Regions from separate parts of the Lysinibacillus sp. GW823-FHT02G10 genome, predicted to be linked through region 1. Evidence: riboswitches for the same ligand, from Rfam matches in the RefSeq annotation. Region 1 holds a riboswitch; the other holds the start of a gene.
The links. A riboswitch is a leader RNA that binds a small molecule or an ion and turns the genes downstream of it on or off. The one in region 1 is predicted to bind thiamine pyrophosphate.

Region 1 (16,438 bases):
TCACTAGTAATCCTTCATCCGTCATTTCTGTGGCAAACTGATCTTCCATTTCATTGACTGCAATAAAATTATCCACACTATCTTTTATTTCAGCTAACTCCTGTTGATCCTTTAAATAGGCAGAGTTTTGCTGTGGCGTTTGGTCGCTATCCGCATTCGGAGTAGGGACTGGTGCAGGTTGCTCTAGAAAACTAGTTCCACCATCAAAGACTTGACTAAAAACTGCCGACATTCTTTCTAGCTTTTCTTGATCGACTGAACTTGAGGCAAACAAAATAATGAACACGGCTAGCAGCAAAGTTAAAATATCTGCGTATGGCACTAACCAAGATTCATCAATATGTTCATCATGCTTTTTCTTCTTAGCTTTCTTTGCCAAGGCCACCCGCCCCGCTTTCACCAGAAATTTGACGACGTTCTTCCATCGTTAAGTATGATGATAGTTTCTGTTCAATTACACGTGGAGCCTCCCCTTCTAATACTGAAAGGATACCCTCAATCATCATTCTCTTTTGTTTTACCTCTAAAGCAGATTTACGTTTTAGCTTGTTCGCAAATGGATGCCATAAAACATACCCTGTAAAGATACCGAGTAATGTAGCCATGAAGGCAGCTGAGATAGCATGTCCTAGCTTTTCGATATCATTCATATCAGCCAATGCGGCGATTAACCCTACTACTGCACCAAGAACCCCTAAAGTAGGTGCATATGTACCTGCTTGTGTAAAAATAGCTGCTCCACTAGTATGTCGCTCTTCCATCGCTTCTACTTCTTCTGTTAAGACATCACGTATGTAGTCAGCATTTTGACCATCAATTGCTAATGTAAGGCCATTTTTCAAAAATGGATCTTCAATCTCTGAGGCCTTACTTTCAAGTGCTAATAGCCCTTCGCGACGAGCTAAGTCAGCCCATTGTGAAAACATTTTAATAATCTCTATATCATTTGCTAATTTTGTTTCTTTAAAAAGAATCTTAAATAGCTTCGGCACACGCTTTAACTCCTGCATAGGAAAGGCAATTGTTACTGCGGAAATAGTACCAAAAATGATAATTAGGATAGCTGCTGGGTTATAAAATGCAGATAAACTTACACCCTTCATTACCATCCCTGTTAATAGTGCTACTAAAGCAAGTATTAACCCTATAATCGACGACTTATCCATTCTAGAACCTCCAAATCTACTATCTAATGTTATTTCGTCTTTTTTTCCATATTTTAAATATATATATTCCTAGTATAAATGTATTTCATATATTTTTCGATGTAATTAATGCTTTTTATTCACATTTCGACCATTTTTGATTATATTGAATTAAGAATATTACACTTAACTGTCTTAAATTGAAAGGGGATATGATTTTGTTATTATCGTTTGACACAAAATTACTAAAATATGCCGAGTTAGCGGTGAAAGTAGGAGTAAATATCCAAAAAGATCAGTATCTTTATATAAGCTGTTCGACTGATAACCTAAAACTCGCACAAATAATTACTAAAATTGCCTATAAAAATGGTGCAAAACAAGTTTTTGTCGATATATCCGATGATGAACTTGTACGTGCTCGCTATGAAGGGGCACCAAAAGACTCATTTGATTTCTTCCCACCTTGGAAAGTGCAGGAACGTGAATGGTTAGCTGAACATGGTGCTGCTTTCTTAAGCATTAGCTCACAAAATCCAGATTTATTAAAAGGTATTGAGCGTGATAGAATCATGGCATTCCAAAAAGCATCTGGCCAAGCACTTGCCAACTATTATCAATGGTTACAAGCAGATAAGTTTAGCTGGTCTGTTATTGCTGCTCCATCTAAAGCTTGGGCAGCAAAGGTCTTTCCTCACCTTCCAGAAGAACAGCAAATGGATGCATTATGGGAAGCTATCTTTGCAGCCACACGTATAGACGTTGAAAATCCTGTTGAAGCTTGGCATACACATGATCAGGAATTACATAGCAAAGCTGATTATTTAAATGCAAAGCAATTTAAGTCACTGCACTATACTGCACCAGGCACAGATCTAACAATTGAGCTGCCTCCACACCATGTGTGGACAGGGGGTAGTAGTATAAGTACTCAAGGCCAAACATTTATGGCCAATATGCCAACAGAAGAAATTTTTACAGCACCGTTAAAAACAGGTGTTAATGGTTATGTATCAAGCACTAAGCCTTTAAGCTATGGTGGCAATATTATAGATAATTTCACACTAACATTTAAAGATGGTCGAATCATTGACGTCAAGGCGGAGCAAGGGCAAGAAATTTTAGCTTCCCTTATTGAAGCAGATGAAGGTTCTCATTACCTTGGTGAAATAGCATTAGTACCACATCAATCACCTATTTCACAATCCGACCTATTATTTTACAATACATTGTTTGATGAAAATGCATCCAATCATTTTGCCATTGGTAGTGCATATGCTTTTTGCATTGAGGGCGGCAAAGAAATGACTTCTGAGGAACTAAGCGCACATGGTCTCAATCAAAGCTTGACACATGTAGACTTTATGATTGGCTCTACCAAAATGAATATAGATGGAATAACACATGATGATCAAATAGACCCAATATTCCGTGATGGAAATTGGGCATTCTAAATAATCCATTCCTACTAATAGTATTCTAGGCTAAGTATGTTAAGGTTGTCATAAATTATCCTTAGATTTTCCTAGTAACCTATTGTATAATTGTTTTAGGGAATTTTAGTAGATCATTTAAGTAGAGAGGAGCTCTAATAATGTTCATTACAACTGTTCTTGGCTTTTCAGCAGTTTTATTAATTTCAACGGGATTCTTCATCCACTACCTACAAGTTGGTTTAGATAGCAAGTCTTCAGTAACTGTAGATCCAAAGCCAAACGAAAAATTTTAATGTGTAAAAAACAGCTACTATTTATAGGTAGCTGTTTTTTTATAGCTTACAAGTTATTTCATCTACTAAAGCGTATGAAACTGCTCCTTTATTGTAAAAATTATCTGAATAAAGTCTTTATTGTTTGCATATTGAAAATTTTGCTCTACAATATTTTTTGTAAGGAAGGGAGCAATATTCATGACAATGTTACAAGATATTCTAGAATTTAACAAAGAGTTTGTACAAGAAAAAAAATATGAGCCATTCATCACTACGAAATATCCTGATAAACGTATTGTTGTTTTATCTTGTATGGATACTCGTCTTGTAGAGCTTTTACCAAAAGCGATGAATTTGCGTAATGGCGATGTAAAAATAGTGAAAAGTGCTGGTGCGTTAGTGAGCCATCCTTTCGGTGCAGTTATGCGTAGTTTATTAGTTGCTGTCTACGGCCTACAAGCTGATGAAGTGTATGTTGTTGGACATTATGACTGTGGTATGAGTGCGGTTGATCCTGACGCCATGCTTAGCGAAATGGTACAACGAGGCATCGATCCAGAAACAATCAAAATGTTGGAATATTCTGGTTTTGATTTGAAAGAATTTTTACGAGGTTTCGGTGATGTAGCAACAAGTGTTAAGAAAAGTGTCGATACAATTCGTAATCATCCATTAATGGTAAAAGACGTACCTGTTCATGGTTTAATAATTGATCCAAATACAGGTCATCTAGATTTAATTGAAGATGGAAATAAACAATAAAATTATTTCTTCATACATTAATAAAAGAGCAAGTGCCTATCCTCTCTATGTGGAAGATAGGCACTTATTTTTCTATTCATCCTCTAAACGTGCATACATATAGTGATCTACCCAATGACCATTGATATACAGTAGCTTTCTTAGCAGACCCTCCTGCTGAAATCCAGCCTTCTCTAATACACGCATGGAGGCATTATTTTGTGTCGATACGTAGGCCTCTACACGATGTAGACCAATTTGTTCAAATGCAAATCGGACCACCATATTCACAGCTTCTGTGACAATGCCCTTTCCAACATAAATCTCATCCATCGCATAGCCAACAAATGCACTCGAGTACGGTAAGCGTTTGACAGCATAAAGTGCAATATGCCCTATTAGATTATTTGTACTATGCTCAAAAATACCAAAAGTAAATTCACGCTTAGACTCCATTAAATAGAGACTTTCTTGAATTTTTTTGTATTGAGCATCGACTGTATAGTATTCAGGTCTTTGCAGTGGCTCGTATATAGACCAAAAGTATTTATTACGGCTTACGAGACCCGTTAAACTTCGTGCATCTTTTTCTTGGAATGTGCGGATGTAGCATTTTTCCCCCTTTATTGTTACCACATTCCCACCCTTTTTTCTTAATAGATTCCAAATTTTAAGCACCATTTCTCCACACTAGCCTTCCAATAAAAATCAATACATTTCTCTTTGTTTCATTGGCTACAAGCCATAATTGCAAACCCTATTTATATTTCATTGTATGTAAAAAAACAGGCTGCTACAACCAAAACAGCTTATGTCTTATTGTCATAGCAGCACAATTCAATTATTTAGTTTTTTGTTCTTTCTTTTTCTCGTTTACTATTTCTAAGCTGGAGGAATCAGCATCCTCTAGTTGAGTATTGTCTAACACATTTGTTAAATGAAGACCACGCCTTTGAGCCTCTCGTTCAATGTGTGCAATAGTTTCCTGTAGCACCTGAACACGTGCATACTTTTTGTCATCTCCAGCGACTAAGACCCATGGTGCATCTTTTTTATCTGTCTTTTCAAACATCGCATTTGCTGCTTCAATATACTGAGGTGTTTTATCTCGATTGCGCCAATCCTCGGCTGTTAACTTCCAAGATTTATAAGGGTTTTGTTCACGTTCTTTAAAGCGTTTTAATTGCTCCTCATCTGAAACATGAAGCCAGAACTTAATAATTATGTAATCTCCTGCAGTTAAAATCTTCTCGAAATTATTAATTTCTTCATAAGCACGAGACCATTCATCCTTTGTTGCGAATCCTTCGATGCGTTCTACTAGTACGCGGCCATACCACGAGCGATCAAAAATAGCGATTTGCCCATGTTGAGGCAATTTTCTCCAAAATCGTTGTAAATAATTGTAGCGTAATTCATGAGCTTGAGGAGCAGAAATAGGATGTACAACATAACCGCGGGGATCGACACGTTCGATTAATCGTTTAATAGCGCCACCTTTACCAGCTGCATCCATTCCTTCAAATACCAAGATCAAGCCAATCTTGTTTTTTAATAAAAATTGTTGTGCGTTCAACATTTCATATTGGAGTACTTTTAATTTCTTTTTATACATCTTTTTGTCTAGTTCAACAGTTAGATCTAGATTTTTCAAATTTTGTGTCATGAAACTTCACTCCTTTTATTTGGCTATTCTTATTGTACTAAAGAAATATATGGATGCCTATCAGACATGGTAAATTGTAGGTATTAATAGTAAAACAACACGATACATTGTTGGAAATTTCCGTTATAATAAAAAAAGTGACAGTACTATACTTATTTGTCTTTTCCCTATACAATCTAACACGAAGGGAGAGGAAAACATGCCTCGGTTTATCTTGATGACAATCTCTTATCTTGTCTCAATCATCCTAACCTTTTCATCCTTTTTCGTGAACATCAACGGTCAATCTTCGCTAGAAATCGCTAATCGTTTTTCTGTTGTATTTGCACCAGTTAGTGTAAGTCATGTAATTTGGATTATCATTTATTTTTTGCTCGGTTATTGGTTAGTTATGAACATGAAAAAGACAACTTTGAAACAGTCTGCGCTTTTTAGTTGCATAAATATATTACAAGCATTGACGATATATGTCTGGCACCATGAGTTATTTATTGTTTCTCTTGGCATTACATTACTCTTAGTCTTGTATTTGTTTATGTTGTATAATACGTACCCTCTTCAGGACAAATCCTTGTTTGGTCGTATTCCTTTCTCTATTTATTTAGCATGGATGACATTTATTTTTATCACAAATACAAGCTTTACGTTAACGGCTTATGGTTGGAACGGCTTTGGTCTTAGTACGCCTCTTTGGGCAGTGATTTTACTTACTTTAGGAGGAGCCATTGCGCTACATATCCGTTTCCATCACTTTGATGTTGTGTATCCAAGTGTTTTTATTTGGGCTTATATTGGAATCGCCATACATAATGGTTTTGATGAGCTACTTGTCACTACAGCTGCTTTATTTTTATGCGGTGTTCTCTTTGTTGGCATTTTATTTATTAAAAAAAATCCTGCCTACCAAAAATAAATTGGTTAGCAGGATTTTTTCATTACATCCTATTCTTCGTCTAATGACGTTAAGATAATTGGTTTATCTTTTGTTACAATGACTGAATGTTCGATTTGTGCTACAAGTGATTTATCAGGCGTCACGAATGTCCAGCCATCACCTGCTTCTACGATATGCTCTGCATTTGCTGAGATAAATGGCTCAACCGCAAGGACCATACCTTCTTTCATAATAGTAGTATCCCATGCATCGTAATAATTTAAAATATGGTTTGGTTCATCATGTAAAGATTGACCTAAGCCATGACCTGTTAAATTCATAATAACAGTTAACCCATTAGCATTTGCCTCGCGTTCAACAGCTTTACCAATTTGATTTAATTTAGATCCAGCCTTTACCTTTGTCATTGCTCGATCAAAGGCACTTTTAGCAACACGGCAAAGCTTTTCTTTGTCCTCATAGCCATCACCCACAACAAATGAAATACCTGTGTCAGCAAAATAGCCATTTAAAGAGCCTGAAACATCAATATTTACGATATCTCCCTCTTGAATAACACGCTTTCCTGGAATACCATGTGCTACTTCTTCATTGACGCTAATACATGTATACCCTGGAAAATCATATTCTCCCTTTGGTCCTGAAATAGCGCCAGCCTCTGCAAACATGCGACCAGCAATTTCATCAAGCTCAAGTGTTGTAACACCTGGTTTTGTGGCAGCTTTCATTGCTTCGCGAATTTCAGCACAAATGCGTCCTATTTTTTTAAAAGCTTCAATCTCTTCTTGCGTTTTTACAATCATGTATAACGTCCCTTTCATCTAATATCTATTCTTTAATATAACATAACTTTTTATGCGTATAACGATAAACGCTTTAAATATTGTATGCTTTCCTACTTTGCAAAGTGCTAAAAGAGTTATTCAAGACAAAAAAGTCCCTCCACTCACGTGAAGGGACTAGCATTAAGCTTTTCTTTGCATTAATTGGGGAGCGGCTGTGAATAAAAGAACACCAACGACAGCCGTTAAAATGGTTGCTGGTAGCATATATGTACCATTGTAGATGATGGAATAGATCCATGCATTCTGGTCACCCGCATATTCGGCAAAAAATACAGCACCAGCAATTGTATGTGCTGTGTATCGTAAGAAGCCCGCGATAACGGTACCTATGATTATATAAAGTGCCATTTTTGTTTTGTTCATATGTTTAGCAGCGTCTAACACTGGTCCACGTACAAGCGCCGCTAATCCTACAACAGTAAAAGCAACACCATAATCTAGTAATCCTTGTAGCCAGTGCACGATATAAGAACCAAACATTGTTTGCATAACACCCACAAGTAGTCCCGTAGTAAGACCAGCTACTAAGCCCCAGCGAAATGCTATTAACATAATCGGTACCATAACAAGACTAACTGAGCCGCCTTGTGCCCATACTTTAAAGGAAACCTGATCCAGTACGAGACCTATCGCTGCAAAAATCGCAATCTCCACTAGCATTAATAGTCTTTTTTTGTCCATACATATTCTCTCCTTTGTTCCGATGTAGGATACAAGAGCAGGAATAGAAAAGCGCTGATATGTCTCTTTCTGACACCTTTTTTCCTTTACGGACGAAAAAACGATGTCAGGACAGAGCCTCACATCGTACAAGTGTCGGTTTCTATCCACATCCCTACGCAAGCGTTAACTTACAGGTTCGAAGAGTCAAGGCATTACGTGCCCAGTCTCAGCTGACATCATCAGCTCCCCTTGTGGTCGTTACATCTGAATTTATTTGAACACTCTCATTGTACGCAAAGGATTGAAGGATTACAACCTTCCATACATCATTTTTTTGAAACTTTGCTGTTTTTCATGCGTAAATATTTAAAAAGGAGGTACAACTATGGAGAATCAAAAAATTTTAGCTGCCTTTAGTTATCTTAGTATTTTCTTCGCCCCTTTTATCGTTCCATTAATTGTATATTTCGTGACTAAAGATAGTGATGTAAAAAAACATTCGATTCGTGCACTTGTCTCTCATTTAGTTCCTTTTGTTTTTGGCATCCTGTTCTTTATTGTCTTTGTTTTTTCCACATTTAGTTTAGATCCAACCTCCAGTAATAATACAGTGATGATTATTTGGTTTGTTTCATTCGCCATCTATGCTCTCGTCTCACTAGGTATTGTGATTTGGAATATAATTCAGGCTGTTCGTGTTATCCGTTAATGTTTTATTTTTAAGTGAAACAGGTAGTAGTAATTGTAAAAGGAGCTGTTTTGGGATGAAAGTATCAAACGTTGTAAAAACTGCCGTTAAGTTAGCACCTATTGTTATTCCTATCGTAAAAAAAGTAATGGCTGCAAAAAAGGGCACAACGCCTACAACCACAACTCGAAAAAAATAAAACGGAGGCGTATTCCTTTTAGAGGAAATACGCCTTCGTTTTATTTCACTTCAAAATGGGTTTGACTATGGCCATTTAATGTTTTTTCCACATGTAAAACTGCTGGCATCGCAGATTTCAATTCAGGCACATGCGAAATAACGCCAATCATACGACCAGAATCCTGCAAATCAATTAATGTATCGATTGCTTTATTTAGTGATTCCTCATCGAGCGAGCCAAAGCCCTCATCAATAAACATCGTTTCAATATGAATATTACCTTGGTAGCTTTGAATCACATCTGCCATCCCCAATGCAAGGCTCAACGAAGCATTAAACTTTTCGCCACCTGATAAAGTTTTGACATCTCGTAATTGATCTGTATAAGCATCATAAACATCAAGACCAAGGCCACTTTGCTTCGCATGCTTTTCTAATCTATCTGAACGTCTAAGCTCATATTGACCGTTTGATAAATGATACAGACGTATATTGGCAGCTTCTGTAATTTGATCTAAGTAGTTAATTTGTATATAACGCTCAAAGGATAGCTTTTTCGAATTTTGTCCATTTAATAATCCATAGAGCTCCTTTACTCGTCCTGCTTCTTGTTCAAGTAAATGAAGCTCTTTCGCTATTTCTTCCACCCTTTCACTAAAGCCTTGGCATGCTTGTATAAAGCCATTCATCTGTTGCAAACGTTTAAATGCTTCCTCATAGGAAATTCGCTGCTGTTCTACTCTTGCTTCCATCGCCTCTAAATCTTGCTTCTCTTTTCCTTGAAGGTATGTAGCCCCTTCGGTAATCTGAATTTGCAACGTGTGTACTTGTAAAGCATAGTCGCTACATGCTTTTCGAAGTGCATCCAATTGTATGGCACTCCGTTTAGCAGTTGCATAAGCCTCATAGCTTTCGAAACCTATTTCTTGCATATCTGCTGAAAATTGCTGAAGCTTTTCATTCATTTTAAGCTGTAATTCCTCAAAGGACTGTTTGGCAATTTCTACAGTTAGTGTTGCATTGCTAGCTGCTTCCTTTGCTGCATGCAAATTTTCTTGACTCACTTGCCAACTTTTTTGAAGCTCTTCTTTCTGTTTACTAACTTCATTTAGTTGTTGCTTTAATTGCTGTAAAGTTGGTAAATTAGGGGGCATCTGCTTAAGTTGTTCGTCTACAACCGCTTGTAATTTTGTCCATTCTTTTATCTGCTCTGCTAAATATTGCTCTAGCTTCATATGCTTATTTCGTAGCTGCTCTATTCGGTCATGCTGATGCTTTATTTTTAATCGCACATCAGCTAATTGATGTTGAATAATTTTTAATGCAGCAATCTCTTGTTCCACTTCATGTAAAGTAGCGGTGATCTGTGGTTGGTCTTCTTGTTTAATATGCTGAGCCTCGAGTTGTCGCCATGTATCTTGAAGAAGTTGCTGCGCTGATGCTAAAAATGCCTCTTTCTCTAAATACTTACGCTCGTCTGATGATGCCTTCGCTCTTAATGCTTCCACTTGAGCAAGCTCAATAACTTCCAGTTGCTCATTGTGTGCTTTTTGATGTGTCATACTACCACAAACAGGACAGGGTTCTCCTTCCTTCAGTTGTTCTGCTAAAATACTAGCTTGACTTGTCAGCCATCGTTGCTGCAAAAGTTGAAGAGCCTCTTTACTTTCTTGATAGAGACTTTCTGAAGCAGCTACATCCTGCTTAGCTAAATCAACGGCATGTTTATATTTATCTGCTTGCTTGATTAAAGCAACCTGTTCCCGTAGTTTCGGTAATTGTTCTAAATAGCTTTCATAGGGTTCAACCTGTTTTTCATAGCCTTCTAATGATTGAGAAAAATGATGTAATTGCTCTTGTTCATTTTCCAAAAGTTTGACGTTATCATTTACTGCTCGTTTTGCATTTTCAGCATATTGCTCCGCTATTTGCAGCTGCTGTATATTGTTTTCATAGGCTTCAAATTTCGGTAATAGCGCTAACATCTGCATTTCCTGCTGTAAGATTTGCTGTCGTTCAGATTCTTTAGCCTGCTCTATCTCATAGTTTTCTTGCGCTTCTTGCAACTTTTCTTGTGACTGCTGTTGCTTAACCTTTGCTTGTTGAAATGCTATCTCTTTAACATTCAGTTCAGCACGTAAATCCTTGCATTGTTGTTCGAGCAGCACAAGTCGCTCTGCTTGTTCTGCTAAAGCAATCTCCTTCTCCTTTGCTTGGTATAAATCCTGCTGTTGTAAAAGCATTTGCAGCCGTTGCTGTCGATTAGCTTGTTCATCAAATTGCTCATTTAGCGTTTTTGCTAAGCGATAATATTCCTGCTCTTTTTGATGAAGGCTATATGCTTCTTCATAGTATGACTGTTCATCTTCTCCACATTTCTTATAGTAGCTAAGCTCCTCATCAAGTGCCTCTGTCAGTTGATGTAAATTTTCGGTATTATCAGCAATCAATGTAAATAAAGCGGAAGAACGTTGTGGTAAGGCGCCCACAATTTGACCTAGTAAATGTTCCTTTAATTGTTTGGCACGCTCAAGATCACTTTCTGCTTCTTTACGCTTGGCATCAAGCTTTTTCGCCATGACACCGAAACGATCTGTTTTAAAGATTTTCCGTAAAATTACTTCTTTATTTGTTGAATCAGAGGTTAATAGTTTTCTAAATTCACCTTGAGGTAGCATGACAATTTGGCTAAATTGATCTTTTGTGAGACCTATGATTTCCTGCACTTTCTTATCGACTTCAAGCGTTTGCTGTTTCTCTACAATGCTATAATCTAGCTTTCCGTCTTTTACTTCTGCTAGCTCTATTTTCTTTCCAGTAACCGTTTTATTTTTTTCTTTAATATGACCTGGCTGTCGTACTATTTGATAGACCTTTCCATGCATTTCAAAGACGAGTTCTACAGCTGTATAAACTTCATCATGTGCAAAGCCGCTTCTTAGTAAAGCTGTATCCTGCCGGTCCTCCCCACTACCTGATCCGTAAAGAGCATAGCAAATAGCATCGAAAATGGTTGTTTTACCAGCACCAGTTTTTCCAGAAATGGCAAACAATCGATGCTCCCCTAGCTCTTGAAAATCAATTACTTCCGTGTCTTTATATGGACCAAACGCTGTAATTGTTAACTTTAAAGGCTTCATTTTACAGTCTCTCGCTCCTCATCTAATAACTCCTGTAACATCTCTGTGAAGAGGCGTTCCGTATCTTCATCAGGCTGAATGCCAATAATATTGGTGAAGAATGAACGGAATAAATCAATATCTTCTAGTTTTTCAGCTTCTACTACTTGTAGTTCACGTGGCATATCTTGTCTTAGTACCTTCCGCTCCACATGCATAGCGTGCGGAAATACACTACGAATACGTTCCATCGGTGAAGTCACAGATATTTTATCCGTCAATCTAACAAATACATAATCCTCACTTGGTGTGAGCGCTAATAACTCCTCTAATTGACCTTCTACTACTCGTAGATCTCTTCTTGGCACAAGCTTTCTTTTACTTACTGTGGTGTTACCTTGCTCATCTAATTCGATGATTAAAAATCCTTTCTCATGTAAATGCTCAGATAACGAGTACTTTAAGATAGAGCCTGCATAGCGTATGGTTTCGTTTAAAACAAAATGTGCCTTATGTAAGTGCCCAAGCGCCGTATAGTGAAAAGGTTTGAATAAAGCTGCATTCACACAATCTGAGCCTCCAATGGAAAGGGGTCGCTCGGAATCACTAGTATTTGCTTTCTCCTCACCATACTTCGTCACAAAGGCATGTCCAACAAAAACATGACGCTTACTTGTGTCCATGTCTTTCGTGATATACTCAATAATTTTTTGCATGGCGTCTTGATGAGAACGGATTGATTCATCTTCAAAGATGTTGCGAATAGCAGCTGGCTCTGCATAGGGCACTAGGTGAAAATGTACTTCCCCATGTTGATCATTCAAAATAATAGGGGCATGATTTTTTGTAAATTGGCCCTTAATATATAAACCACTATCACTCATTAAACGGCTACCAAAATTTAAACGACCTGCACTATCATGATTTCCCGCCACTGCTAGAACAGGAATCTTCTTCTCTAATACTATTTTCGCTAATACATCATTTAGTAAATTAACTGCCTCAATAGGAGGCATCGAACGATCATATAAATCACCTGCGATGATAATTACATCTGGTTTTTCCTCATCAATCGCTTGTATAAATTGTTGAAGAATATAATGTTGATCTTCTGTCATATAGACACCTTGAACAAGCTTTCCTAAATGCCAATCTGCTGTATGAAATATTTTCATTCTAGTACCTCCTAGTCTTCTCTATATTTTAGCATGACTATTCCCAATCTAGTGAACACTAAAGGTTTAGTAGTTCTAGCCAAAATTGGTTTTCATAGAAAAAAGCATCTTATAAGTAAGATGCCTTAGATACCTGCTATTTAGATATATTTGATAAATGCCTTATATCCCGGGAATCCCTGAATTACGTAAGTCATACGAGGAGATTGATGTTGTGTCACATTTTGCTTCTGAGGTTTCGCTGATGATTGTTGCTTTAGGATTTCCTCAAATGACTTGGGATTTGGCTTTGGCAATTCTGCTGAAGAGATGTTTAAAGCATCACTACCACTATAAACTTGTAAAAATGAGTTAGCCATTTGTCGATAGCCTTCAATATTTGGATGAACATCAGCACTATTTGGTAAGTAGTTGGTTGCATTCAATCCAAAGGCATCATAGACATTTATATAAGCTGCGCCAGCTATCTCTGCTTGTTGTTGTAAAATCGTATTTAATCTAACTAGCTGGGCATTGGTTCCTTCTTTTTGCGTCGGATGAACTGTTGGATAAGCAAAATAATACCCTATAACATAGATTTTTGCTTTAGGCGCACGTTCTTCTAATTCATCCAAAATCGATAGCATATTTTTTCTTGCCAAATTTAAAGCGTAATCTGCCTGAAGCTGTGAAAAAGCTAAGGTCCCTGCATTTGGGTTTACCTGGACAAGACGTAATAAATCATTAGCCCCTGCCGAAACTGTAATAAGCGTCGCATTTGCTAATAAATTTTGCGCTTCCTCAGATCGTATTCGTTCTAATACATCTGTCGTAGTAAAGCCAGGAAAAGCAAGTTCTTTTGTATAAAATGATAATTGACCAATCGAACTTAATTTCATGGCAATCAAATCACTATACCCTACATCAATTTCTTTGTAGGGTGTTTGACCTGCTGCTAAGGAATCGCCAATAGCCACATAGGTTTCTGTTTGAGCAAAAGCAGATGAAACCCAAATTGTCATGAATACTATTGTCATACCTATCAAGCTACAAAATCGTTTCATCTGCTTCCCTCTTTTCTTATTGACTAAAAATTTAAAATGCCCAGCTACCCTTGCGGAAAATTGGCTCAACCGTACCATCTGGTAAAATACCATCGATGTCCATTTCACCACTGCCAATCATGAAGTCTTCGTGTGTCACAGAAATATTGGCACCCAATGCTTCAAGTTGACCGTTTTCTAGGTCTCTACCACCCTCTAAGCAAGTCGGATATGCCTCACCAATAGCTAAATGGTTTGAAGCATTTTCATCAAACAGCGTATTAAAATATAAAATTTCCGACGCTGAAATTGGTGACTCGTGAGGGACAAGTGCTACTTCACCTAAGTAGCTTGAGCCTTCATCCACTTGAATAAGCTCTTGCAATAAATCATGTCCTACTTCTGCCTCTGCCTTAATAATTTTGCCCTCTTCAAATGTTAATTTAAAGCCATCGATGATATTGCCCTGATAGACTAATGGCTTCGTATTACTAACATAACCGTTTACACCTTGTTTCATTGGCAGTGTATAAACTTCTTCTGTTGGCATATTGGCCACAAAGACATTATCTTCTGGTGTTTTACTACCACCAGTTAGCCATTTATGTTGTGGTGCTAAAGCGATTGTTAAATCTGTACCAGGTGCTGTATAGTGAAGCTTTGCATACTTTTTATTATTTAAAAGCTGTGCACGAGATTCTAAATTAGCTACATGCTGACGCCAATTATCAACGGCATTGCCTTCTCCAATATGAACCGTTTTAAAGATAGCTTCCCATAATGCAGGTACTTGCTGCTCCTCTGTTAATTGAGGGAAAACCTTTGCTGCCCATTTAGCTGAAGGAACTGCTACGATGGACCAAGCAATTAAATCCTTCATGACTGCATTGCGATAGTTTTTCAATGCTGCCCCTGATACTTTTTGATGTGTTGCTAGTCTGTCTGCTGGAATTCCTGTTAGCTTATCAGGATCTGCTGCATCAATCCATAATAGAGCTCCTTTACGTTCAATCAGTTCATCACGCATTTTCACAACCCATTCAGGGAAGCGATTAAATTCCTCATCGGATGCATGCTCAAAATAAGCACGATCCAATTCATCATCGGAAAAGTTTACATGAACACGGCCTGCCCCAGCCTTGTAAGCCTCTTTTACAACTAAACGGGCAAAATCTAAAGCATCCACAGATGTATTGACTAATAAGTACTGGCCTGGTTGGATATTCACCCCCACTTTTACTGCAAGCTCTGCATATGCCTGTAATTTCTCTTCAAATGTCATACTATTTCCCTCGCTTCTGTCCAATTGTTTTAGAATTACCTTCAATCAGCTCGCCATCATGCCATATTTTTTGCACAGGCTTGCCCGGAATTTCCCTTGTCCATTTTTTATAGGTTTTTTCATCACGATAAGATAATAAGGTTAATACTTCACCATCAGCTCCAGCACGCCCAGTACGACCAGAACGATGCAAATACTGTTCAATTGTTCGTGGGACATCAACATGAATAACATGTGTTAAACCTGCAATATCTAAACCACGAGCTGCAATATCTGTTGCAATTAAAATACGTGCATCTCCTTTACGGAATGCATCTAACGCTTTTTTACGTTCTTCTTTCTTCATATCAGAATGGAGCGTGACAATCGGTGCTGAACGGTATTGTAGTTTTGTTTCCTTCATTAATAATTGATCGATATTATTAACAAAAGCCAACGCTCTTAAACCCTCTGTATGGGAAAGTCGGCGCAGGAAATCCGTTTTATCACGTTCTTCTACCTTCACAAAAGAATGGACAACTTTACCGACCTTTAACATGTCCTCAGGCTTAATTTTAAAACGCAGTGGCTCAAACATCATACGACTTGCCACTAATTCAATTTCCTCTGTAATCGTAGCCGACACAACAACAACTTGTCGGCCATAGGCAGAACCTTCGATAAAGGATTTGATTACAACACGGTATTCACGACTTAGTAATTGATCACATTCATCTAAAATAACTGTTTCGACTTCTTTGAGTTTTAATTTTCCTGCTCGTGCTAATTCGTTTAAACGACCAGGTGTGCCAACAACAATCGTTGGCTTTTTCTTCAACTTTTCAATTTGACGAGCAGAATTGGCACCACCAATCAGCTGTTGAACAGTGATGTCTGTTCCAGCTGTCCACTCACGAATAACTTCTACGATTTGCATAGCGAGCTCTTGCGAGGGAGCTACAATCAGTCCTTGTGTTTGCTTTTTTGCCCCATTCACTTTATTTAATAATGGTAAGACATATGCTAACGTTTTACCTGATCCTGTTGGTGATTCCGCCACAATATCTTTGCCTTCAAGCATAGCTGGTATCATTTCATCTTGAATTTTCATGGGTGTTTCAAAGTTCCATTTTGCTTGTAGTTCTTCTTTTAATAAATTTATGACTGACATGTTATTTCCCACCTTCTATCTACTTGACACTAGTTTAACACACTCCGTAGGTTCCTACTTTATATGTACGTAAGCAATTGTCTAATCGTTTCAAGAGAACATTGCTTCCTTTCATAAAAAATCTGCTTCACTCAACACGGAAAGTAAGCCTGTCCA
Region 2 (16,438 bases), on a different contig from region 1:
TTTTAGCTTTGGAATAAAAACAAGAGCAACAATGATTGCAATAATCAAGATAGCTACGGCTAGTACCATCTCATTACTCCTCCTTTGGCTTGTTTAATAATGAATTTTGCATCGTACCTGAACCTTGGGTTGTTACCTTTACATGAACAGCCACTGCTAAATCTGGAAAAATGGAAGTCCAGTCATCCTTGATTTTTTTCCACTGCTTTGGATCTGCCCGATGTAGGGCATCCCCAAATCCAAAAACATCGACTTCATATTGCTGTTGAATTTTCTCTACAGTTTTTTCAATGCGTTCATCAATACCCTGGGCTGTTTTTTTATTAACGTAATCAATCGATTTATTTTTGGTAAGATCGATAACACATTCGACCTCTCCAACATTCTGCTCTACATTAATATGGACATCGATTTTCGGTTTCCCGTTTTTAAATGACCCTTTCACCTTTGTAGTGGATTGGGTGATTTCAGTAGACAAAGTCCCTTTATTAGGACAGGCGATGATTTCTATCGTACTTTGAATTTTGTCATTAAGAAAACTAATACTTTTGCTTTCGCTCTCAGTCAGTAGCCCTATATATTTATCCCCTTTAAAGACTGCTAAACCTGTATAACGTAATAGCACAGGTGTTTTAACACGTTGCACATTTGTTTGATCTACCCCTAATTTCTTATCCCCATGAACTTCAATAGCAGAAATTAACGCCCCTTTATGCTTATTGCTTAATGTATTGACTAATTCATCAATATTAACAGCTATCGTGGAGCCCCAAGCCTTCTCAGAGACATCAAGAGAATTTAACATTTTATTAGCAGGAACTTTTTCGATGGGTGTTAGTACATTTAATACTTCCTTTGCTGTTGCATCGTGAGACATAATGACGTCGAAATCCTTACGAAATTCATGGTCCCTTACAATTAAATCAAGTGCATCACTAATGCCTTCTTTCGCGAGATCTTCCCCTAATACAACCACTTGAAGGTGGGCAAAATAAGGTTTTCGAGCTGCAATAGTCGTCATTTTCCGAATGGCTTCAAAGATGGTCTCGCCTCTCGAATGATAGCTAACGACAGGAGAGCGTTGAGTGGAAGCTTGGCGCACTGAGACTTCACTAGGATCAACAATTTGAACTGTAATTTCATATTCCTCATCTATTTTGTCAATGCCAAATGCTACGACTATGGCCAATTCATTTAATTCACGCTTACTCCAGCAGCCACTTAACAGTATTGTGAGGATACATAGTAAGCAAATCCAGTTTATTTTTGCCATATTCCATTCCTCATTTATCCAGTTGTTATTTCCTGCTTTTTACATTGATATATTTATGTCCTCTAACAATATTTTTTTGATTGACCAAACGAGGTCGTGTAAGTAACTTTCTACGCGGGAACAGCAGAAACGCATCCTTCTGATCCTGTAATACCAACGGTGCGAATGGGCTTAAATAAGGTACACCAAATGAACGAATGCTACATAGATGAAGAATAATTAGCATAATGCCAAACATTACACCGAATAAACCAAACATAGCAGCTAAAATCATTAATGGGAAACGTAGTACACGAATCGTATTCGATAAGCCATAGGCAGGGAATAGAAAGCTACAAATCGCTGTTAAGGCTACAATAATTACCATTACAGCGGAAACGACGCCTGCATCAACTGCTGCCTGACCAATAACTAAAGTACCTACGATGGATACCGCAGGACCGATTGTTCGAGGCATACGAAGTCCAGCTTCCCTTAAGACCTCAAAGGCAACCTCCATAATAAGCGCTTCTACTACTGCAGGAAAGGGTACGCCTTCCCTTTGTGAAGCAATGCTAATTAACATGGGTGTCGGTAGCATTTCCTGATGAAAGGTAGTAATCGCCACATACAAGGATGGTGCTACTAATGCTAGACTGATACCAAAGAAACGCAAGATACGTACAAGTGAGCTAATCATCCAATGCTGATAATAATCTTCTGCTGATTGTAAAAAGGATGTAAATAGCGCTGGAACGACTAAGACAAAAGGTGTGCCATCAACTAGAATCGCCACTTTGCCATCTAATAATTCACCTGCGATGACATCAGGTCGTTCAGAGTTGTAGACGGTAGGAAACATAGAGTTTTTTGAGTCTTGAATAAAATCCTCAATATAGCCACTTTCCAGAATGCCATCAATATTAATACGATCTAATCGAGCCAATACCTCTGCGACGATTTTGTCACTGGCGATGCCATTTATATACATCACTGCTACATCTGTTTGTGTCACATCTCCGATAACGCGTGATTTTATCCAGAGATTCGGACTTTTTATTTTGCGACGAATGAGCGCTGTATTCGTACGCAAGGTTTCCGTAAAGGATTCCCTCGGTCCGCGAATTACGGATTCCGTCGATGGCTCTGTGACAGCTCGATCCTTGGCACTTCTAGTACTTGTCACAATCCCTTCGGCAAAGCCATCTAATAAAATAACCGTTTCACCATTGAGAATGGCATTGTAAAGTGTTGTGAAATGCTCAATATTCGTCACATCGCCTACCGTTAAATAGGAATTCCGAACATATTGATTAATGGTTGTTATTTCAATATCTTGTTCTTCTTCAATATTTGCCATCAGTTTATCGATAACAGAATCAGAAATAGTCGTTTTATCCGATAAGCCATCAATGGAAATAATGGCGAGGCTATGGGGATCAGTTTCTCCAATCGCAATTTCACGTATGATAATATCATTACTATGCCCTAGTGATTGTTGAATGATTTTTATATTTTTAGATAGGGAAGTATACAATAAATCGTTCGTTGTATGGGATGGGGAGGTCTCGTTATTGTTAGACATGGACATGTGTTTTCCTCCTCAAATGGTCGTTCATTACCTTTAGAATGGACAATTTTTTTGAGAGATAAACGAAAGTGATATGAAAAATCTAGCTATTTGTGGCAATATCACATTCCTTGCAACTTTCGTGTGTCTTGTTTTGTAATAAATAAAAAAACAGTCTGTCCTTTCATGTATGGAAAGGACAGACTGCTTTATGTACGATAGTCGTATTGTAATTCATCATTACTTGTATCAACATCAACATGTAAATTGTGATCGTTAAAGAACCAAAGATCTTTCTCATCAATGTAATAGATAACACCATCAATTTCTGTTTGCACACCTATGGCAATAGGTTCCTCACGTGTCATTCCTAGTGAAAAGCCTTCGTGAAACGGACTTGAGCCACCATAACGTGCATAAAAACGAATTGTATCACCAGGTTCAACTTCCATTTCATGTTTGAACCATTGTAGGGCTTCATCTGTCAATGCAATATTCATTTCAAATGCTCCTCTCTTCCTACAGCCATTTTACCTTTGGTTCGGTGCCGTTTTTAATACGAGCAATATTGGCACGGTGACGATAAATAATAAAGGTAAATAAAAAGGCTACCAAGATGCCTAATGCAAAGTCACCTGTAATAAAATAATAAACGATTGCATAGATAAGCGCTACTAAAGCGGCTATCATTGATGTTAAGCTGACGATTTTTGTGATTTTTAATGTCACAATAAAGGTAATAAATAGTAGGACAAAGAGTGGCCAAGAATAGCCTAATAATACACCAGCTGACGTTGCCACAGCTTTCCCACCACGGAAGTTGGCAAAGATCGGGAACATATGACCGATAACAGCGACAAGACCCAGTAATAAAGAGTGGAGTGTAGTATCAGAGAAAACAGGAAGTGTCACGAGTAAGACAGCGGCAGTTCCTTTTAAGACATCCATCACCGTAACAATAATACCAGCCTTTTTCCCTAATGTTCTAAAAGTATTGGTCGCACCAAGATTACCGCTCCCGTGTTCACGAATATCGGTATTATAAAAAATTTTGCCTATCCATAATCCAGAAGGTATAGAGCCGATTAGATAAGCACATAAAATAATAAGTCCATTGATCATAGTTGGACTCCTTTCATTCATAGTCCATCACTTGGTACTAATAGTTTGTAACAAGTATTTTACACTTTTTCTTGCTAATCTACAATGTTATGAAGGAGATTTCATCCGAAGTCTTGAATCAATACAAAAGAGAATCTATTAGTGAGGACTAGGCTTTTAGACATAAATTTGTAGGAAGCACTAAAACCTTTATAAAAATATAGGCAAAATGGCAATTTTGTCAATCGCTCATTCCTTTGGTAGAATAGAAGTCTAACTTTATCCTGTTTAATCGCAAGGCACGAGTTAGTGTGCTTTTATTTGCAAGCATCACAACTTTATTTTGCAACTAAGTAGGCTTCAATGCGTCAAATGATGATGGAAGCTAGAAGCAGTCTGTCTTGCTCAAATACCAATTTTAAGCAACTGTTGAAGATGTTTACTATTAATAAAAAAGATCAAAACTGTGAGCAAATTTTAAAATTTTATTGGACCTGTCGCTAGCTATTGACAGGAAATGCTATTATTATTAGGATGAGAACATAAATAGAACATGTGTTTGTTTTTTGGAGGGGAATTTTTTTGACGAATAAACAGTCACCTAGCGTCTATAATGATGACGCTATACAAGTATTAGAAGGATTAGAAGCGGTACGCAAACGACCTGGCATGTATATCGGTTCTACGGATGGCCGTGGACTTCATCACCTTGTGTATGAAATCGTAGATAATGCGGTGGATGAAGCACTGGCTGGCTTTGGATCTCATATTATTGTCACAATTCATAAAGATCAAAGTATGAGTGTGCGCGACTTTGGCCGTGGGATGCCAACCGGTATGCATAAAATGGGCAAACCGACACCAGAAATTATTTTTACAGTGCTACACGCTGGTGGTAAATTTGGTCAAGGTGGCTATAAAACAAGTGGAGGTTTACATGGTGTTGGTTCTTCCGTTGTGAATGCGCTCTCAACATTTTTAGAGGTGACAATCCATCGCGATGGTAAAAAGTATCGTCAACGCTTTGAACATGGTGGACAGCCTGTCACAACACTTGAAAATATTGGGCAGACCAAGCAGACAGGAACGCTTGTTCATTTCCTACCAGATGAAACGATCTTCTCTGTCACAAAATTCAATTATGATACGTTAGCAGAACGATTACGTGAATCAGCCTTTTTATTAAAGGGCTTAAAAATTGAATTAATTGATGAGCGCGAGGAAGGCAAGAGCGATGTGTTCTTTTATGAGAATGGCATCGAGGCTTTCGTTGCGTATTTGAATGAGGAAAAAGATGTCCTTCATCCAGTAAAATATGTAGAAGGCGTACAGGATGAAATCGAAGTAGAGTTCGCTTTCCAGTATAACGATGGTTATTCAGAAACGATTTTATCATTCGTTAATAATGTCCGTACACGTGATGGTGGTACACATGAAACGGGTGCAAAGGCAGCATTGACACGTGTCTTTAATGAATATGCAAGAAAAATTGGCCTGTTAAAGGACAAGGATAAAAACCTTGAGGGGACAGATATTCGTGAGGGCTTAGCAGCGATCGTGTCTGTTCGTATCCCAGAGCATTTACTGCAATTTGAAGGACAAACAAAGGGCAAGCTTGGGACAAGTGAGGCTCGTTCTGCAGTAGATAGTGTAGTGTCTGAGCAAATTTTGTATGTGCTAGAGGAAAATGCAGAGTTATCAGCTTCTCTTGTTCGTAAAGCGATTCGAGCGCAGCAAGTGCGTGAAGCAGCTCGTAAAGCGCGTGAGGATGCACGAAATGGCAAGAAAAACAAAAAGGGTAGTACGATTTTATCTGGAAAATTAACACCAGCTCAGTCACGTAATGCGGCAAAAAATGAGCTGTATTTAGTCGAGGGTGATTCTGCGGGTGGCTCTGCTAAACAAGGTCGTGACCGTACATTCCAAGCGATTCTGCCATTGCGCGGGAAGGTAATCAATACAGAGAAAGCCAAGCTACAGGATATTATGAAAAACGAAGAAATTTCAACGATTATCCATGCCATTGGGGCAGGTGTTGGTACGGATTTTGCGGTGGAGGATTCTGCCTACAATAAAGTAGTCATCATGACCGATGCGGATACGGATGGGGCACATATTCAAGTCTTGCTATTAACATTCTTCTATCGTTATATGCGTCCGCTCATTGAGTCTGGAAAGGTCTATATCGCACTACCGCCGCTTTATAAAGTCTCAAGAGGTACAGGGAAAAAAGAAGTCATTGAATATGCTTGGACAGAAAGTGACTTACAAAAGGCCATCAAGAAGGTTGGAAAGGGTTACATATTACAGCGCTATAAAGGTCTTGGTGAGATGAATGCAGACCAACTATGGGACACAACAATGAACCCTGAAACACGGACATTGATTCGTGTCACAATCGAGGATGGTGCACGAGCGGAGAGACGTGTCACGACGTTAATGGGTGATAAGGTGGAACCACGTCGTAAATGGATCGAAGCCAATGTAGACTTCGGTATGGAGGATGATTCTAACATTTTAGAGAATGAATTCATCCAACAAGAGGAGGACCAAGCATGAGTAGTACAGAAAAGTTTCAAGATTTACCGTTAGAAGAAGTAATGGGTGACCGTTTTGGTCGCTATAGTAAATATATTATTCAAGACCGCGCGTTGCCTGATGCACGTGACGGTCTTAAACCAGTACAGCGCCGTATTTTATATGCGATGTTTACGGAAGGCAACACACATGATAAGCCGTTCCGTAAATCCGCAAAAACAGTGGGTAATGTAATTGGTAATTATCATCCGCACGGCGATAGCTCTGTGTATGAAGCGATGGTACGGATGAGTCAGGACTGGAAGGCACGTCATATGCTCATTGAGATGCACGGGAACAATGGCTCGGTAGATGGCGATCCTCCAGCTGCAATGCGTTATACAGAGGCGAGACTATCAGCTATTGCCGCTGAAATGCTTCGAGATATTGGCAAGAAAACGGTCGAATTTGTGCCAAACTTTGATGATCAGGATATGGAGCCAACTGTATTACCAGCACGTTTTCCTAACCTTTTAGTCAATGGCTCTACAGGAATTTCCGCTGGTTATGCGACAGATATTCCGCCACATGCCTTAGATGAAGTACTGGATGCTGTGTTGATGCGCTTAGACAAGCCTAATGTTACTGTAGATGAATTGATGACGGTGATTAAAGGACCTGATTTCCCAACGGGTGGAATCATTCAAGGTGTTGATGGCATTAAAAAGGCGTATGAAACAGGTCGTGGTAAAATCATCGTCCGTGCACAAGCAGTTGTTGAACCAACCAAGGGTGGTAAAGAGCAAATTGTTATCACTGAGTTACCATATGATGTAAATAAAGCGAATCTTGTGAAAAAAATTGATGAGCAACGTGTAGATAAACGACTAGAAGGCATTGCGGAAATTCGTGATGAATCAGACCGTACAGGCTTACGTGTCGTAATTGAGCTGAAAAAGGATGTACCAGGACAAGGAATTTTACAGTACTTGTTTAAAACAACTGATTTACAGGTAGCTTATAATTTTAATATGATTGCCATTCATAATCGTCGTCCAACGATGATGACATTGCCATTATTGCTAGATGCGTATATTGCCCATCAAAAAGAAGTGGTAACAAACCGTTCCATTTATGATTTACAAAAGGCAAAGGATCGTTCTCATATTGTAGATGGATTAATTAAAGCTCTTTCCATTTTAGATGAAGTCATTGCGACGATCCGTTCTTCAAATGATAAGAAGGATGCGAAGCTTAATTTACAAGCAAAGTTTGATTTTACAGAGGTACAGGCAGAGGCCATTGTAAGCCTGCAATTATATCGTTTAACGAATACGGATATTACAGAGCTTCGTCAGGAACAGGACGAGTTAAATAAGCTAATTGCGAAGCTAGAGGGGATTCTACAAAGTGAAGCAAAGCTAGTGCGTGTTATTAAACAAGAGTTACTAGATATTAAGAAACGCTTTACAGAGCCTCGTCGCTCGAAGATTGAGCAAGAAATTGAAGAAATCAAAATTACATTGGATGTCCTTGTGCCAAGTGAAGAGGTTGTCGTAACAGTAACGAAGGATGGTTATATTAAACGTACATCCACACGTTCTCATGCCGCTTCAAACGGGCAAGATTTTGCCATGAAGGATTCAGATTATTTATTGTATGAAGCAAATTTAAATACTCAGCACCATCTACTGCTTTTCACAAATCGAGGCAATTATATTTATCAGCCTGTTCATGAGCTGCCTGATATACGCTGGAAGGATCTCGGCCAGCATATTTCAAGTATTGTGCCAACAGGGGAAGATGAATCCATTATTGCGGTTTATGGCTTCGAAACATTTGAACAGCCAAATACGTATGTCTTCACAGCCACAAAAGATGGCCAAATTAAGCGCTCACCACTCGCAGACTATGCGGTAACACGTTATTCAAAGCCAATTAAAACGATGAACGTCAAGGCTGGTGATGCGATGATCTATGCATCATTTGTAACAGATGACGTGGAGCTGATGCTCACAACGGATACAGCCTATGCGATTCGTTTCCCTATGGAGGAGTTACCAGTTACAGGTGTGAAAACAGGCGGTGTGAAAGGGATCACACTAAAAGATGGAGAAGCCTTAGTTGGAGTCAATGTGTTACAGCCTGATGTTACCCACTATGTAGTAATTGTGACACAGCGTGGGGCCGTAAAGAAAATGAATGTCGCTGAAGTTGAAGTAGCGAGTCGTGCAAAACGTGGACTAAAAGTATTAACAGAGTTAAAAGCAAACCCTCACCGAATTGTGGCAGTTGTTCAAGCAACAGACGAGGAGCAGGTTGTGATTGAAACTGAAAAAGGTGTTCAAGAGATGATTGACGTACAAGCATTGTCTCGTGCGGATCGCCATTCCAATGGTTCATTTAAAGTGGATATTGCAACAGATGGAGCAATTTCTCATGTTGTAACAGCCAAAAAAGAACAGAAACCAAGCTAAAAGCATGCCCAGCCTCTTAGGAGCGCAGGGCTTTAAGCTCTATTCAAAAATAGCACCTTGTCATTTAAGTGAAACTATGGGTATAATAATCATCGAAAAGTTCATAGCGAAAGAATGTAGGGGGGCTAGTAATTGCTAGCTGAGATTGTGTCCGGTAGACGCTGACCCTTTGAACCTGATTTGGCTCGTACCAGCGTAGGGAACATCTATTCAAAAAGCAAAGTTTTGAAGATTGATTGCAATACGTCTGGGAGGAATCCTAGGCGTTTTTTTATGTTTTCAAGCAACAGCTTGCCAACATTGTATACGCTTTCTTCTGGTAACAACATTCATTCATGAACACTTTCATATTACAAACTGGGAGGCTTTCGCATGAAAAAATGGTTTTTTATTTTATTGGCAGCACTATTGACATTAGTAGGCTGTAGTGACAAGGATGACAAGCAGGCTGCAGACAAGCTGAAAAAGGTGTCTGTGGTACTGGATTGGACGCCGAATACAAATCATACAGGACTATATGTTGCCAAAAAACTCGGTTATTTTGAGGAACAGGGTTTAGATGTTGATATTATTATGCCTGGTGAGGCGGGCGCAGATCAGCTTGTTGCTTCTGGAAAGGCGGATTTTGGCGTGAGCTATCAGGAAGGCATAACACAGGCACGAGTCCAGGATGTGCCGCTGGTCTCCATCGCAGCAATTATACAGCATAATACATCTGGCTTTGCTTCTATTGCTTCAAAGGGCATTACATCGCCAAAGGATTTTGAAGGTAAAACCTATGGTGGTTGGGGCGCGCCATTAGAGCAAGCCGTTTTACAATCACTCATGCAAAAAGAAAAGGCAGATATTAATAAGCTAGATATCGTCAATGCAGGGGATTTAGATTTCTTCACAATGATGGAAAAAGATATAGATTTTGCTTGGATTTATTATGCATGGACTGGGATTGAGGCTGAGCTGCGTGGGGAAAAGATTAATATGCTATATCTTACAGATTATAGTGATCAATTGGATTATTATACGCCAGTTTTAGCTACAAATGAAAAAATGATACAGGACAACCCGGATGTAGTCAAAGCCTTTGTGGCAGCTGCATCGAAGGGCTATGAATACGCAATTGAAAACCCAAGTGAAGCGGCTGATATTTTAATCGAAGCAGCTCCTGATTTAGATAAAGCGTTAGTGCATAAAAGTCAGGAATGGCTGGCTGATAAATATCAGGATGATGCCAAGCAATGGGGAGAGCAAAAGCTTTCTGTGTGGGAAAATTACGCGAAATGGATGTCAAGCAATCAAGTACTAGAGGGCGAATTTGATGCGAAAAAAGCCTTTACTAATGATTTCTTACCTAAAAAGGAGGCCAAATAAGATGGCAAATTCATTAATCAGTGTACAAATCATTCCGAAGACAGAGAAATATGAAGATGTTATACCATATGTCGATGCAGCAATTGCGGTGATCGATGCTTCTGGGGTGAAATATGAGGTACATCCATTGGAAACAACGATGGAGGGTGAGCTTTCAACATTGCTCCAAATCATTGAAAAAATGAATGAGAAGATGATTGAACTTGGTGCCATTAATGTCATTACACAAGTGAAAATTTTATATCAGCCAACGGGTATTACGATGGATACATTAACGGAGAAATATCAGTAATGAAACGTGCATTACAGAAGGGAAGGACGATAATTTTTATCGCCTTCCTCTTGTTCATATGGGAACTAATCGTGCGGTTTGCTGAAGTTCCTCATTGGTTAGTACCCACACCAAGTAGTATTTTGTCAGAAGCCATCCAGTCGTATCAAACCTTTCTACCACATGCATTCGCTACAGTACAATTAGCTCTACTAGGTTTGGCCATTGGCATCGCTTGTGGGCTAACGGTGGCAATAGTGTTGCATCGATTTACATTTATTCGAGAACTGTTTTATCCAATTCTTATCATGTCGCAGAATGTTCCTATTCTTGTCTTGGCACCGCTCCTTATTATTTGGTTTGGCTTTGGCTTATTACCGAAGCTTATCATTATTTGTCTTGTGTGCTTTTTCCCGATAGTCATTGCAGCGATGGATGGATTTAGACAAACAGTTCCAGAATTAAAGCATTATTTTGCCATGATTGGTGCTACAAGGGCACAAACCTTTTGGAAGCTGGAATGGCCTTATGCCTATCCTGCTATTTTTTCAGGCATTAAAATTGCGGCTACATATAGTGTGATGGGGGCTGTGATTGCGGAATGGCTTGGTGCAAAAAAGGGTATTGGTGTTTACATGACCCTAGCCCAATCCTCCTTCCGTACGGATCGCGTATTTGTGGCAATTTTTGCGATTGTTCTCTTGAGCTTACTATTGTTTAGTGGTATTCGTTTAATTGAAAAATTCATGGTGAAGGGAAGAGGCTATCATGCTCAGCATTCAAAACATCGCTAAATCCTTCGACGCGCTCAAAGTCCTTGATCAACTTTCTTTTGACGTCAAGGATGGAGAGTTTGTGGCCATCGTTGGTCCTTCAGGCAGTGGTAAAAGTACACTTTTTCAATTAATTGGTGGTGTTTCGCCAATTGATCAAGGAGCCATTTTATTAAATGGAGAGGATATCCAACAAAAAAAAGGAACGATTGGCTATATGCCACAGCAGCCATGTCTATTACCCTGGCGTACAATAGTAGAAAATGTCACGCTTGTAGAGGAATTACAACATAAACCAAATGTTGAACGTGCCAAGGAATGGTTAGAAAAGGTTGGTCTTGCCTCTTTTATCCATGCCTACCCGAACGAACTGTCTGGAGGCATGCAGCAGCGTGTGTCCTTTATTCGAGCAATGGTCAGTGATAAGCCGATTTTATGCTTAGACGAACCATTTTCTGCGTTGGATGAATTTACTCGACTGGAAATGCAAGCATGGCTTTTATCTATCTGGGAGGAGTACCGCAAATCCATTCTATTTGTTACACATAGTATTGAGGAAGCTCTCTTTTTAGCAGATCGCATACTTGTTTTAACCAAACGTCCAGCTACCGTTAAAAAGGAAATCATCGTGCCGTTTGAAAGACCTCGGAAAGAGGAAATTCGACATTCTGCAGCATTCACAGCGTTAAAGCAACAATTATTTATGTATTTACAGGAGGAAAAGGGTGATATGTATGTTGATTGATGCGCATATTCATTTGGATCAGTACACCGATGAGGAAATTCCTTCCTTATTAGAAGAAGTGAAAGCTGTAATCGCGGTTAGTATGCAACTTTCCTCTTGTGAAAGAACGTTGCGTTTATCGAATAGCTATCAGCAAGTAAAGGCTGCTTTTGGCTTTCATCCTGAACAGCCTTTACTAAGTCCAAATGATGAGACAGCTTTATTTGATTGGATTCATTCGCATCAGGATGATATGGTTGCTATTGGTGAGGTGGGTCTACCTTATTATTTAAAACAAGAGCAAGCGATTGATGAACGTCCCTATGTGGCGCTATTAGAGCGTTTTGTTGTATTGGCGAAGGAGCTGGACAAGCCAATTGTGTTACACGCAGTATATGAGGACGCCCATATTGTGTGTGATTTGCTGGAAAAGCATCACCTTCACGAAGCCCATTTTCATTGGTTTAAAGGGGATGAAGCTATTGTGAAGCGCATGATAGAGCGAGGTTATTTTATTTCCATTACGCCAGATTGCTTGTACGAAGAGGAAATTCAACAGCTAATTCATGCTTATCCCATTGAACTAATGATGGTAGAAACGGATGGACCTTGGCCGTTTGAGGGACCGTTTACGAAGAAGCGTACATCTCCCTGGATGATGCACTCAACGATTGAGGTGATTGCCTCCATCAAAGGGCTATCAACACAGGAAGTGGCCAAAATTATTACACGAAACACGAAAACATTTTATCGGCTTTAATAAGAAAAAGCAGTATAGGGTACGAGTTATTCGTCCTTATACTGCTTTTTATATTTCGTATAATCATGCTCTAATTTTTCGTTTTTTGTTTTCGTTAGACGTTCATGTGTACTAAAAGAGATAGATTGTCGATTTTTTTCAACATCTTTACCAACTGTGCGTTTAATGTGCATCCGCTTCTTTTTAGCTTTAGATTGTGACATGAGCATCGCCTCCAATTCATTTTTAATTCTATAGTAGCGAATAGGGAAGAAAAAGTAAAACCTCGTAAGCAAGATACTTACGAGGCTGTCGAGTGTATTAGTGAGATACGTCCTGTACAGAAATACCTGTGTTTGCTTTAACGTCAACTTCACGATACTTCGCATCATCTGTTTCTTTAGAAAGTAATGTGCCGATGAAACCACCAAGGAAACCAAGTGGTACAGAGATTAAGGCTGGGTTCGTTAACATAATTAAAGGATCACCAACGAAAATTGCCTTACCTTCAACTGGATTCCAAACGTTTGGAGACATAGCAACTAATACTAACGCAGAGATTAAACCTGTTAACATCGCAGTAACAGCACCCGCTGTATTAAAGCGTTTCCAATAAATTGTGTAGATGATAACTGGAAGGTTAGCAGATCCTGCGATACAGAATGCTAAAGATACTAAGAATGCAACGTTTAATGTTTGTGCACCAAGTGCTAATAGGATAGAAATAACAGCGATTGTAATCGAACCGATACGAGCTGCAAGAACTTGCTCTTTTTCTGTAATTTTACCCTTTTTGATAATTTGTCCATAAATATCATGAGATAGGGCAGATGCACCAGAAAGTACAAGACCTGCTACTACCGCTAAAATTGTTGCGAATGCTACTGCACAAACGAATGAGAATAGAATGTCGCCACCAAGTGCTTCTGCAAGAAGTGGGGCAGCCATGTTACCAGCAGCGTTTGCTGCGATAATATCTTCTTTCCCAACGAATGCTGCTGCACCGAAGCCTAAGAAAATTGTTAGAACGTAGAAGATACCTACGATCCAAGTAGCCCAAATAACAGATGAACGAGCTGTTTTCGCGTCTTTTACTGTGAAGAAACGCATTAAGATATGTGGAAGACCCGCAGTACCTAATACTAACGCAATTAACATAGAGATTGTATCAAGTCCATTTGTATATTTAAGACCTGGGTTTAAATAAGCAGCTCCACTGTCAGTAACCGTTGTCATTTCTTTAAACATTGTAGAGATACTGAAGCCGAACTCTTTTAATACTAAGAACGAAATAATAACTGTACCCAACATTAAAAGACAAGCTTTAATAATTTGTACCCAAGATGTTGCTGTCATACCACCGAATAGTACGTAAGTTGTCATCATGAATCCTACGATTAATACGGCGATCCAATAGTCGATTCCTAAAAGTAATTGAATAAGTGCTCCTGCACCAACTAGTTGTGCAATCATGTAGAATAAAACAATTGTAATAGTGCTTAAAGCAGCTGTTCCACGGACTTTGGCGTTATCAAAACGCGCTGTAATCATGTCAGCTAATGTAAATTTCCCAAGGTTACGTAATGGCTCAGCAACGATATATAATACCACTAAGTAAGCTACTAAATAACCAATAGAGAAGAAGAATCCATCAAATCCAAATAATGCTACAGCACCAGCGATACCCAAGAAGGATGCTGCTGATAAGTAGTCACCAGCGATAGCTAGTCCATTTTGCCAGCCTGTTAAGCCACCACCAGCAGTATAGAAATCACTTGCTGAAGATGTACGTTTAGATGCCCACCATGTAATAACTAATGTTAAACCAACAATGGCTACGAAGAAGAATATGGCTGTAAGACTCATTCCGTTACTCATCGGCGGCCACCTCCGTTCTCGTATTCAGCGATAATCGCTTTTGCTTCTCTATCGAAGCTGTTTGCCTTTGCTACATATAAATGACATAACCCCCATGTCATGATGAAAAGACCTGCTGCATAGATCCACACCCAAGTAATTTCCCCAAATGCCTTTTGGTGTAGAATTGTCGTGTACGATGTCAGAATTGGTAACAACATGTATGCCGATAAAAATATGGCAGTCATTGACCAAAGAAAAGAGTTCTTTCTTCGTACAAGAGACTTAAATGATTCTTGATTTGCAATTGAATCATAGTCAATCACGATACCTTTTTTTGCTTGATTGTTCGCCATTAACATTCCCCATTTTGTGTATATTTTTTCTACCTCAAGACTTGATTTTGCTAGTTTAGTGAATTCACATTTTCATTTTATGTAACAGTTCACAAAATTGCAATACATTTCAGAAAAATTATGTAAAAAAAATTTTTCAGAAAATACTCTTAAGAGAGAAAAAATGGCGCAAAGCCAAGAATATAAAGGGTTTTAGAAAATTCAGATAAATAAATGAAGTGAAGAGAAATCTAGATTCTTAACAAAAAATGAAGGGTAAATTTACAAAAAAATCTTGTTTTTTCAATTAAAAATAAACACTATTTACCTAGTGAAAATTGGATTTTTTCTGTTTTTTGGAAGTGAAATAATATTGTTCGATAAATAAATTGGTAGATATTGAATAACAAAAAAGGCGAAAAACTCGACCAAAAATCGAATTTTTTGCCTATTTTTTTGCATTTTTTGAATTGAGATTCATTATGCAGGAGGTGTATAAATATTAATGTGAAATATCAGAGACAGACACGCCTGTATTTGCTTTCACACGAATTTCTTTATAAATACGTTCTGCTTCTTCCTGTGGCACTTTGTTAGATGAAAGAACAGTACCTAAGTATCCAGCAATAAAGCCTAATGGAATCGTAATAATCGCTGGAACAGCAAGTGGCACAAGTGGTTGTCCAACAAAGATAGCCGCACCTTCAACAGGGCTCCACACATTTGGTCCCATTGCTCCTAAAATTAAACATGATACTAACCCCGTTACCATCGCAGTTACAGCACCTGTAGAATTAAATTTCTTCCAATAGATTGTATAAAGGATTACAGGTAGGTTTGCTGACGCACCGATACAAAAGGCGAATGATACTAGGAATGAAACGTTTAAGCTTTGTGCAAACAGAGCGAGAATTATAGACACGATCGCAATCGAGATAGAGCCTGTACGAGCTGCTACTACCTGTTGCTTCTCTGTTAATTTACCGCCCTTAATGATTTCTCCATAAATATCATGAGAAATGGCTGAAGCCCCTGTTAGTACTAAACCAGAAACAACGGCTAAAATAGTCGCAAATGCCACTGCGCCGATAAATGCCATCAATACATCTCCACCTAAGTAATGCGCAAGAAGCGGAGCAGCTGTATTACCAGCCTTACTTTCAGCAAGAATTTGATCTAAACCTACAAAGTTTAATGCACCGAACCCTAAGAAAATTGTTAATGAAAAGAAAATAGCTGTAATCCAAGTTGTCCAAGAAATAGAGGCACGTGCTGTCTTTGCATCCTTTACTGTAAAGAAACGCATTAAAATATGTGGTAAACCAGATGTTCCTAAAACTAAAGCCATCATCATCGAAACGGAGTCGATTGTGCTTGTATACTTAATTCCAGGTACAAGGAACTTTTCGCCATGATCTACTGCAATTGTGTCGAACATCTTCATAAGAGAGAAG

Region 2: it holds a riboswitch for thiamine pyrophosphate, as region 1 does, so the genes downstream of both, AC1RFD_RS06890 (ABC transporter substrate-binding protein) here and thiT (energy-coupled thiamine transporter ThiT) in region 1, are expected to answer to the same signal.

Annotation. Positions count from the first base shown of each region.
Region 1 covers NZ_JBXAJI010000008.1:18,217-34,654, forward strand. Annotated here, with positions in the region: gene motB (flagellar motor protein MotB) at 1-379, opposite strand, end outside; gene motA (flagellar motor stator protein MotA) at 363-1,166, opposite strand; gene AC1RFD_RS19360 (aminopeptidase) at 1,358-2,599, shown strand; gene AC1RFD_RS19365 (hypothetical protein) at 2,740-2,874, shown strand; gene AC1RFD_RS19370 (beta-class carbonic anhydrase) at 3,055-3,618, shown strand; gene AC1RFD_RS19375 (GNAT family N-acetyltransferase) at 3,691-4,278, opposite strand; gene AC1RFD_RS19380 (polyphosphate kinase 2 family protein) at 4,439-5,263, opposite strand; gene AC1RFD_RS19385 (TspO-related membrane protein) at 5,463-6,176, shown strand; gene map (type I methionyl aminopeptidase) at 6,206-6,961, opposite strand; gene thiT (energy-coupled thiamine transporter ThiT) at 7,124-7,684, opposite strand; TPP riboswitch at 7,819-7,926, opposite strand; gene AC1RFD_RS19400 (magnetosome magnetite crystal formation protein family) at 8,052-8,375, shown strand; gene AC1RFD_RS19405 (small protein YxzF) at 8,431-8,553, shown strand; gene AC1RFD_RS19410 (AAA family ATPase) at 8,594-11,674, opposite strand; gene AC1RFD_RS19415 (exonuclease SbcCD subunit D) at 11,671-12,828, opposite strand; gene AC1RFD_RS19420 (SGNH/GDSL hydrolase family protein) at 12,969-13,871, opposite strand; gene AC1RFD_RS19425 (aminopeptidase) at 13,903-15,132, opposite strand; gene AC1RFD_RS19430 (DEAD/DEAH box helicase) at 15,134-16,282, opposite strand.
Region 2 covers NZ_JBXAJI010000001.1:1,313,712-1,330,149, reverse strand. Annotated here, with positions in the region: gene AC1RFD_RS06925 (hypothetical protein) at 1-69, opposite strand, end outside; gene AC1RFD_RS06920 (Ger(x)C family spore germination protein) at 74-1,273, opposite strand; gene AC1RFD_RS06915 (spore germination protein) at 1,299-2,843, opposite strand; gene AC1RFD_RS06910 (HesB/YadR/YfhF family protein) at 3,032-3,322, opposite strand; gene plsY (glycerol-3-phosphate 1-O-acyltransferase PlsY) at 3,342-3,944, opposite strand; gene parE (DNA topoisomerase IV subunit B) at 4,506-6,482, shown strand; gene parC (DNA topoisomerase IV subunit A) at 6,479-8,917, shown strand; TPP riboswitch at 9,026-9,136, shown strand; gene AC1RFD_RS06890 (ABC transporter substrate-binding protein) at 9,290-10,285, shown strand; gene AC1RFD_RS06885 (thiamine-binding protein) at 10,287-10,577, shown strand; gene AC1RFD_RS06880 (ABC transporter permease) at 10,577-11,350, shown strand; gene AC1RFD_RS06875 (ABC transporter ATP-binding protein) at 11,325-12,074, shown strand; gene AC1RFD_RS06870 (TatD family hydrolase) at 12,064-12,813, shown strand; gene brfA (ribosome rescue factor BrfA) at 12,840-13,016, opposite strand; gene AC1RFD_RS06860 (solute symporter family protein) at 13,114-14,658, opposite strand; gene AC1RFD_RS06855 (DUF485 domain-containing protein) at 14,667-15,005, opposite strand; gene AC1RFD_RS06850 (solute symporter family protein) at 15,487-16,438, opposite strand, start outside.